3 regions of the Haloimpatiens massiliensis genome follow, and region 1 is predicted to be linked to each of the others. Evidence: riboswitches for the same ligand, from Rfam matches in the RefSeq annotation. Region 1 holds a riboswitch; each other region holds the start of a gene.
The links. Region 1 has a riboswitch for glycine ahead of gcvT (glycine cleavage system aminomethyltransferase GcvT). Riboswitches for the same ligand answer to the same signal wherever they lie in the genome.

Region 1 (3,294 bases):
AAGGTTGTATTCAATGAAAATATTACGGAATATTAAAGGCAAAAAAAATACTGTAATAAACAGTAATATAAAATACTATATTTTAAATGGTATACTTTTTACCATTATGACTTCATTATATAAATCCTTTGCAGACAAATTTATAACTAGATTAGGAGGCGGCTCTTTTCATCTATCCTTATATAACGCTTTACCAGGCTTAATAGGCGCTTTTTTTATGTTTCCTGGAATAATTCTTATAAGTAAAACAAAGAATAAGAAAAAAACTATGTCTAAGTTCTTTCTTCTCAGCAGATTAATAATTTTCTCTTTTGCATTTGTTCCTTTTTTTCCACTTAGATATAGACCCACTATATTTATAGTATTATTTACACTTATGAGCCTACCTGAATCCTTATCTGTAATGTCGCTACAAAGTTTCTCAGGAGATATATTTCCAGAACACAATCGTTCAACTGCTATATCATTGAGAAATAAATTTTCTACTCTTTTTAATATTATTTTTCTACTTATTTTAGGTGAAATATTTAACATAGTAGCCCATAATAATGAACAAGCTGTAGTATTATATCAAATTTTATTCGTACTATCGTTCATAGTAGGACTTATAGAAATTTCTACTTTTATGAAATTAAAAGAAGTAAATCCTATACAAATGAAAAAAGAATCCCTTAAAGATTTAAAAGTACAAATACCTAAAATTTTAAAAAATAAAACTTTCAGTGGTTTTCTATTTTGTTCCTTAATATTCCACTTCGGATGGCAAATGGGCTGGCCACTATTTAGCATTTATCAAATAAAATATCTACACGCCAATGAATTATGGCTTACTATTATAAATGTATCTTCTAATGTAGTTATGTTTTTTTGCTATAGTTATTGGAATAAACTTATACAAAAAAGGGGCAATGCATTCGTAATAATGTTTGCTACTTTTGGCATGGCTATAACACCGATTTTTTATGCACTTTCCTATAATTTATATATATTAACTTTGACAGGTTTAATAACTGGTTTTTTCACTTCTGGTACTCTCACAGTTATTTTAAGCTCTTTATTAGAAGTTTGTCCTGAAGAAAATAGGCTTTTATATGTGGGAATACACGCTACTTTCACAAATCTAACTTTATCTATAGCACCTATGGTTGGAAATCTTGTATTATCTTATACCAATATATATATTGCTTTATGCATATCAGGTTTTTTTAGACTTATTGGAAGCATTGCTTTTTACATACGGAAAAAATATATAAAAAAGAATGTTAATACTTCCTCCATGTGTTGTTAAATTTAAAACTAAAAACAGACATGTATTTGTAATCTCGATAGCATTTATAGATTTTATAAATATTTTGAATAGTTTTTATCTTGAAAAAAGATATAAAAAGTGATAAATTTTAAAATGTACAAGCGATTAATTAAGTTTTATAAATAAATTATTAAATATTCTAGATGACAATAGCATGAGATACCTTTGGGTAGCCGAAGGAGCAATACATAAACAGCCTAAATTTATGTAGAAACTTTCAGGCAAATATAATGCTATTGGATAGATCTCTGGAGAGACCTTTTAAAGGCACCGAAGGAACTACTATGGTTCATAATCCATATAAAAATTCTCAGGTAAAAGTACAGAGGGTATAAAGGCACAAGGAATTACTATGCCTTTGTATTCCTCTGTTATTTTTTTATAAAAATTTAATTATAGTTATAATAGTTAATTTCAAAATGAGGACTAAGCTTAATATTTATCTAAAATTACTATTTAATTGTATTATGAAAGGAGGACAATTATGGAAAATTTAAAAAGAACTCCCCTTTTTCATGCCCATACTAAATTAGGCGGGAAATTGGTGGATTTTGCTGGTTGGGAATTACCTATTCAATACGAAGGAATTATTCAAGAACATGAAGCAGTAAGAACTGCTGCTGGCTTATTCGACGTTTCACACATGGGAGAGGTGAATGTAAAAGGCAAAGATGCTCTTAGCTTTATCCAATATATAATTACAAATGATGCTTCCAAACTAGAAAAAAATCAAGCTCTATACACTCTTATGTGCTATCCAAATGGAGGTGTAGTAGATGATATTTTAGTTTACAAATTCAATGATGAGCACTTTTTCTTAGTAATAAATGCAGCTAATACTGATAAAGATGTAAATTGGTTAATGGATAATTCTAAAAAATTCAATGTAACCGTAGATAATATATCAAATAAAATAGGTCAAGTTGCTCTACAAGGTCCAGAGGCTCAAAAAATACTTTCAGGCTTGACGCACACAGATTTAGATTCTATTAAATTCTTCTACTGTAATAGAGAAGTGATTATTGATGGTGTAAAATGTTTAGTTTCAAGAACAGGATACACTGGTGAAGATGGTTTTGAAATTTTCTCTTCTGCAGAGGAAATAGAAAAAGTATGGAATAGTATTTTAGAATATGGAAAAGATAAGGGTTTAAAACCTTCCGCATTAGGTGCCAGAGATACTTTAAGATTTGAAGCTAATCTTCCATTATACGGAAATGAACTTTCAGATGAAATAACTCCACTTGAAGCTGGATTAGGTTTCTTTGTTAAACTAGATAAAAACGATTTCATAGGTAAAGACGCCTTAGTTAAGCAGAAAGCAGAAGGACTAAAGAAAAAAATAGTAGCTTTCCAAATGGAAAAAGGTATTCCAAGACATGGCTATGAAGTGTACAAGGATGATACTAAAATAGGCTTTGTTACAACAGGTTATTCTTCACCAACTTTAAAGAAAACTATAGGATTAGCTCTTATAAATGCTGAATATTCAACTCTTGATTCTGAAATAGGAATAAAAATAAGAAAAAATATAAAACCTGCTAGAATAATAAAAAAGAGTTTCTACAAGAGAAATTACAAAAAATAAAAGTAATTTATAAAGATAGTTTATAAAAAATCATAAAAATAGTTAAAATTTCAAAATTAAACTCATTCAATAATAACATTGTAATTATTGAATTTAAGTTAGTATTTATAACAAAATAATAAATTATAACTAAAATAAATTTTAAAATAAAACTTAGGAGGTTTTTAAATTATGAAAGTTATAGAAGGCTTATATTATTCTAAAGAACATGAATGGGTAAAATTAGATGGAGATAATGCTTACATAGGAATAACAGACTATGCACAAGATGCCCTTGGAGATATAGTTTATGTGGAACTTCCAGAAGTAGACGACGAAATTCTTGTAGGGGATGCTCTAAGCGTTGTAGAATCAGTTAAAGCTGCATCTGATGTTTATATGCCTATAGATGGCAAAG
Region 2 (3,294 bases), on a different contig from region 1:
AATGCCCCTATAATAAAATATGAAATTTTATTTTTCCAAGAATTTACCTTTATATAATTCATTAATTTACGCATAATTTTTCTTTTCTCCAAAATAATAAAATAATAATACGCCTATTATAAATAATATCACTTCATAAAGTATGACATTTAAACTAGTTAAATCTAAACTATAGCCTATATCAAAAAGAGTCATAACATTTAAATTTACAATCCTGTTAACTCCCACCATTTCAAATACAGTACCTGAAATTATTACATATATGTAAGGTAAAATTATGGTTAAATACTTATTTTCCACTATTGAAGATATTCCTAAAGCAAACGTAGAAAATACTGCACTAGAAATAAAAAATACTACTAACATTATAATTACATATGCTATTTTTGAATTATAAAATACACTGCTGAACGCACCTACAACCTCTGTTGACGTATTATTGATTCCATGTCTAATGATTAAAAATATTAGCATTATAATCTGTGGAATAACTAAAACCAAACCACTTACTAAAAAATTTACTACTAAGCGTATTTTAAGATATTTTTTTCTTTTCATTTTTAATAATATATAATTTAAAATACCAGACTTTTTATCTACAATATAAGTAGTCGCAGAAGGTATGCATGCAATTAATGGTGCCAACAATGGAAGATAACTTAATGGAAGACAAGCTGAACTTCTTATAAAAAAAATAATTCCATCAGCATTAGGATATGGAATTTTCAAATCATCTATATAAGGTATGACCAAGCATATAAATGTTATCGCCATACCCAAAAAAGTTATTTTTGAAAAAAAACATCTTTTAAATTCATTTTTAAAAAAGTTATACAAATTAATCCCTCCTTATGAAATATAAATTCTATACACTTATGTAAATACCTTCTATATTTAATAATTACATTTAAAAATTTAAAATTTTAGTTAATTAAAATTTTAAATAATAATGCGCAATCCTTAATATATTTTAATTAAGGATTGCGCATTATTATTAGCTCTTCATAAAATACTTTTATACTATAGTATCTCTATTTCAGTTCTCTCCACTATAGCATCCGTATTACCTTCTATAAAACCCAAAACATTTTGTGCCATGCTATTAGCATGTCTAGTATCGTTACTTACACAAGCAATGCCTAAGACTATTGATTTATGGTAATCTTGATTTTCAATCTCCGCAATGGAAACATTATATTTATTGTGAACTTTTGCAATTAAACTCTTAACTATCATTCTCTTTTCCTTTAAGGAATGAACCCAATTAGCATATAAATATATTTTAGCTGTTCCTATAATCATAATTTTACGCTACTTCTTGTAGCAGTCCCTCCCTTCTGTTATACCTTGCATCCTTATTTAATTTTTGTTGTAATTTCAAATATTTTTTATACTTCTTAATATAAAATATTTTTCATTTATTATAATTATAACCTTTTAGTAATGAAATAACCCAAAGTTACTATATTTATTAAAAAAACACCTAAAGTAGATCAATGAACACCTCCCGTCTACTTAACTGGTGACTGTTCACAATTTACTCTTTAAATTCTCTAAAAAACACTAATCCTCTTATAAACTGCTCTTTATACAAAAAAACATAAAACCCCTTGTGGGTTAAGGGATTTTATGTTAGGTAGTTTTATATTATTTTAGGGTAGTTTTATATGAATGTGGGATAAATTTGTTTGTTATCTTAAAATATATATAAAAAACAGGGAGTAGTTATAATAGTATACCTATTGCTAACTACTCCCTGTCCTTTTATCTGAAAGTTTCCTCAAACACATTCTAGTTTAAGTTGCTTCGTTGATGTCCCACTTAAGGGCTCTCTCCAGGGTTGTGTCAGATCATTGTATCAAACCTGAAAGCTTCAATATAGATTCATAGCATAATCTATACTTTTCTTCTACGGTTACCCTTATAAAGGATATCTCCAACGACCTTCATCCACCGATATTTAATTTTCTTTAACTTACAACTATATTTTAAATCCCATCTACTAAATAGTCAATAGTTTTTTTCTATTTTCCCTATTATTTTTATCAATAGTTTTTTATTTAACTATTACCACATAGATATGAGAGTTTATGGTAACATTTTTTCCTTGAATAATTAATTTCATTAGAGTATACTTAATAATGATTATTAATTCATAATATTTTAATTAAATTCATAATCTCTAATAAGACAGGAGGACATTTTATGGAAAATAAAGATTGGGAACAAATGGAGTTTGATAGAATTTTTGATTCTGTATACCAAAATTTAAAGGATCATAAAAGATTAGTTCCTGAATATTCAATAAAAGATTTAGAAAATTTTTTAGAAACTTTATATATAAGCGATGGAAATGATTGGGACGGTAGAGGTTCTGTTTCTAGTATAAAAAGTAATGCTACAATTGCTGCTTGTGAAACCTTCCTTTCAGAATGGAGAGAAGCTGAAAAAAAGAATAATTAACATATAAATACAAGGAGTACCTTTGGTACTCCTTTAAACTTTTTAAATACTTTATATCTAATTTTTATTGTTTTATAAAAATTATGTGGTAGCGCTTACACATTGTATAAAAAAATATTAGTCTTCTTTACCTTGAATAAGAATTACTGATAATACTATAAGTACCATACCTACTATCTGCCAAATTTCTAGTTGTTCTTTAAATATTAAAAATCCGAGTATAGTCGCTATAATAGGCTCTATACTACAAACTATACTGGCCTTACTAGATTCTACATATTGTAATGCCTTTACAAACGCACCATTTGGTATAACTGTTGCAAAGAAACCTATTGCAATAATATAAAACCACGCTGTAGGTGAAGTTGCGTTACTGAATAATACCCATGGTGGTCTGAAGAACCATAAGAAAATAGCTGCAAATAAGAAAGAATATACTAAATGAGTTTTATAGTGATACTTATTAGCTCCTATTTTACCCATTACATTTTGAAGAGCAACTGTAAATCCTGACATAACTCCAAGTATAATTCCTAAAAAACTTACCTTAAACGCTTCCACATTGTAAGCTCTTACAACTAGTAAGCATCCAATTATAGATAATACTAAAGCCATTATCTTCTTTCTTGTAAGCTTTTCATTGAATAAAAATCTAGACATAATCATTACAAATATAGGATTAGTAAAAAGTAAAACGGATGCTGTAGCTATACTAGAATATTTAACTGCATAGGTAAAGGTTAAAAACATCCCGTCTAAAGTTACTACTCCATATATTAAGAAAAATATTAAGCTTTTGAAGTCAGTCTTAAGATATTTTGGCTCCTTTAT
Region 3 (3,294 bases), on a different contig from region 1:
CCATTTTACAGACCTCCTATTTATTTTATATTATTAATATTTACAATTTTTTGAACTTTTTTATTAAATTTTTTAATCAAATTATTTCGAAATTTTTCTATAAATTTTTTAGTCAATTTATTTCGAACTTTATGATTAAAATTTTAAACCTATTTTATAATTTTATAAGATCTTTTGTTTATATATATTACTCAGCAAAATTGTTTTCTATATAGTGTTCTGCATTTGTAGCAGCAATTGCTCCGTCTGCAGCAGCTGTGATAACTTGTCTTAATGATTTTTCTCTTATATCTCCAGCAGCAAATACACCATCAACATCTGTTCTCATTTCTTCATCAGTTACGATGTCTCCTCTATCATTCATTTTTACCTTTCCTTTAAATACTTCTGATATTGGAAGGTATCCAACGAATACGAATACACCATTAACTTCTAATTCACTAACTTCGCCTGTTTCTCTATTCTTTACTACTAAGCCTTCTAGTATTTCATCACCTTTAGCTTCTTCAACTACAGAGTTCCATATGAATTTGATTTTTGGATTTTTGAAAGCTTTTTCTTGAAGAGATTTTGCAGCTCTTAATTGATCTCTTCTGTGTATTACTGTTACTGATTCAGCAAATTTAGTTAAGTATATAGCTTCAGTTATTGCTGAGTCTCCTCCTCCTATAACAGCTATATCTAAATCTGTAAAGAAGTCAGCGTCACAAGTTGCACAGTAAGAAACTCCTCTTCCTCTTAATTCTATTTCATTTTTAAATCCACCTAATCTTGGATATGCTCCAGTAGCTATTATTATAGTTTTAGCTTCGTAAGTTTCTCCACTCTTACATTTAATTGTTTTTGTTTTTCCTGAGAAATCTACATCCATTACTTCATTTTTAACAAAGCTTACACCAAATTCTTCTGCTTGTTTTCTCATTCTTTCTGTTAAGCTACTTCCAGTACAATCTTCAATTGATCCTGGATAGTTTTCTAATTCATCAGTTGTTGTTGCTTGACCACCAAATTTGGCTCTTTCAATTAATAAAGTGTCCATTCTTGATCTTGCTGCATAAAGTCCTGCAGATAATCCAGCTGGACCTCCGCCTACTATTATAGTATCGTAAATATGTGCCATTCTTTCATCCTCCTTAAATTAATACATGATATATTAAATCATAATCTATAACTTGAAAATCATTTAATACGTTTTCTGTCCAATTAGGAGTTTTCCCCATTTTCAGAAACTTATCCGTAGTAGCTATAGCGTTTTCAATAATAGTTAACGATTGCATATCTAAAGATTTTTCAGCTACTACTGACACGCACACAGTTCTGTACGGCGTTTCATTAGGTTTTACACTACTCATAAGTGGATGTGTCAAAAGTTTATGTCCTATATGTACATAATCCCTAACTTTTTCAAAAACCTTCATAACAGCGTCATTTATAAATATTACTTTTACAACTCTTTCTTCCATTTCTAATTTTTCTTTAGCTAAGGGATTGTTTGTAATTACTATCATATTTTCTACCACGACAAATTCTCCTTTACACATAAAAGCATATAAAAAAGTACATAAAAAAACAGAGAAATAAAAGACTTTGTCTATGCCTCTTATTCTCTGTCTAATAACCTGAGAGTTTTGCTCCGTCGGTGCCCATAAGGCTTTCCAGAGTTATGTCAGTTTTAGGTCCTTTTTGCCTGAGAGATTCATATTGCTTCGGCTCACAATACTTACTCCTTCGGCTATTTACTATACTATATAGTAAATTATCTCCCATAAACATCATCCATAATAAATATTTAATTATCTATTTGATTACATTATAACTGAATATTGATAAATTTTCTACAAAAAAACCTAAATTCTTCATTGGTTTTTCGTATACATACTATAAGTTTATTAAATAGTTAAATAATTTATAAAATTATAAAAGTCCAAATTGAAATAAATGTATTTTTTAATATTCTTCTATGAAGAAAACACCACAAGCACCTCCGCCGGAATGAGTGCCTACTATACAGCCTACATGAGCTTCTATGAATTCTCTGTCCATTGAATTAATCTTATTTGTTAACTCTCCTAATATATCTTTATTATCTGCATTTAATAGTATACTTGTTGCGCCCTCTTTTATGCCTTTTTCATCCATATAACTTAAAATAGTCTTTACCGCTTTTTTTCCACCTCTTACTTTATCCATAACAGCCATTTCTCCGTCTTTTACTTCTAATATAAGTTTTATACCTAATATATTTCCTATCACCCCTGCTGCTTTAGATAATCTACCTCCCTTCACTAGGTTATCTAAGCTTGAAAAAGCAAGACAACTCTTCACATGAGGCATTCTCTCTATAATTCCATCTTCAATTTCTTTTATAGTTTTTCCTTGTTCTCTAAGTTTGCAAGCTTCTATAACTAAAATCCCCAGTCCTGATGTTACATTTAAACTATCTATAACTATTATATCCTCTACATTTTTAAGTATAGAATCACTTGACAACATTTCTACAGCCATTTTAGCTGATTGATAAGTTCCACTCATTTTTGATGATAAATGTATGGAAACTATTTTATACCCATCTTCTATATACTTTTTATAGCATTCATAAAATCTTTGAGGATTCACTTGAGTAGTAGTTGGAAAAACATCTGAAGTATACATCTTTTGTAGGAATTCTTCTAACTTTATGTCTACTCCATCCCTAAAGGACTCCTCCCCAAAGTTTACAAACAGAGGAAGCACTTCTATGTTGTATTTTTCTACTATTTCTTTTGGCAAATCAGCTGTGCTATCTGTTATAATTTTGATCTTTTCCATGCGCTATTTCTCCTCTCTTAGGTACATGAAAATAAATAACAAATCAAAAATGCTAATATATTTTGTGTCAGACAAGGAAATAGGTTTCGTCGCTAGTAAGACTATCGGCGGGTTCTGCTGACGCAGTATGACGCAAAATAGACTAGCATACTGACTTGTTATTTATTTGAATGTGCCTTATTTCATATGTGGAAAACCCATCTGTTTGAGAGCTTCATAAGCTACTATAGCTACAGTGTTTGATAAATTAAGAGATCTAGTGGTCGTTTCCACCATAGGAACTCTTATACATCTTTCTGGGAAGCTTTCTCTTATATAATCCGGAAGTCCTGATGATTCTCTTCCAAATATTATAAAATCTCCTTTTTTGAACTGCACATCCGTATAGTAATTTTCACCATGAGTTGTTATAAAATAAAAATTAGCATCTTGATATTTTTCTTTCATATCCTCATAGCTTTCATGCAATTCTAAATTTACATGAGG

Region 2: it holds a riboswitch for glycine, as region 1 does, so the genes downstream of both, C1715_RS04370 (DUF503 domain-containing protein) here and gcvT (glycine cleavage system aminomethyltransferase GcvT) in region 1, are expected to answer to the same signal.
Region 3: it holds a riboswitch for glycine, as region 1 does, so the genes downstream of both, C1715_RS07615 (GrdX family protein) here and gcvT (glycine cleavage system aminomethyltransferase GcvT) in region 1, are expected to answer to the same signal.

Annotation. Positions count from the first base shown of each region.
Region 1 covers NZ_LT854640.1:1,854,119-1,857,412, forward strand. Annotated here, with positions in the region: gene C1715_RS16950 (MFS transporter) at 14-1,288, shown strand; glycine riboswitch at 1,548-1,645, shown strand; gene gcvT (glycine cleavage system aminomethyltransferase GcvT) at 1,794-2,897, shown strand; gene gcvH (glycine cleavage system protein GcvH) at 3,069-3,294, shown strand, end outside.
Region 2 covers NZ_LT854637.1:263,563-266,856, reverse strand. Annotated here, with positions in the region: gene C1715_RS04380 (hypothetical protein) at 1-62, opposite strand, end outside; gene C1715_RS04375 (hypothetical protein) at 67-837, opposite strand; gene C1715_RS04370 (DUF503 domain-containing protein) at 1,021-1,302, opposite strand; glycine riboswitch at 1,747-1,848, opposite strand; gene C1715_RS04365 (hypothetical protein) at 2,206-2,463, shown strand; gene C1715_RS04360 (DMT family transporter) at 2,581-3,294, opposite strand, start outside.
Region 3 covers NZ_LT854639.1:509,602-512,895, forward strand. Annotated here, with positions in the region: gene C1715_RS07605 (thioredoxin family protein) at 1-4, opposite strand, end outside; gene trxB (thioredoxin-disulfide reductase) at 188-1,120, opposite strand; gene C1715_RS07615 (GrdX family protein) at 1,134-1,508, opposite strand; glycine riboswitch at 1,665-1,776, opposite strand; gene C1715_RS07620 (DegV family protein) at 1,948-2,808, opposite strand; gene C1715_RS07625 (tRNA (cytidine(34)-2'-O)-methyltransferase) at 2,986-3,294, opposite strand, start outside.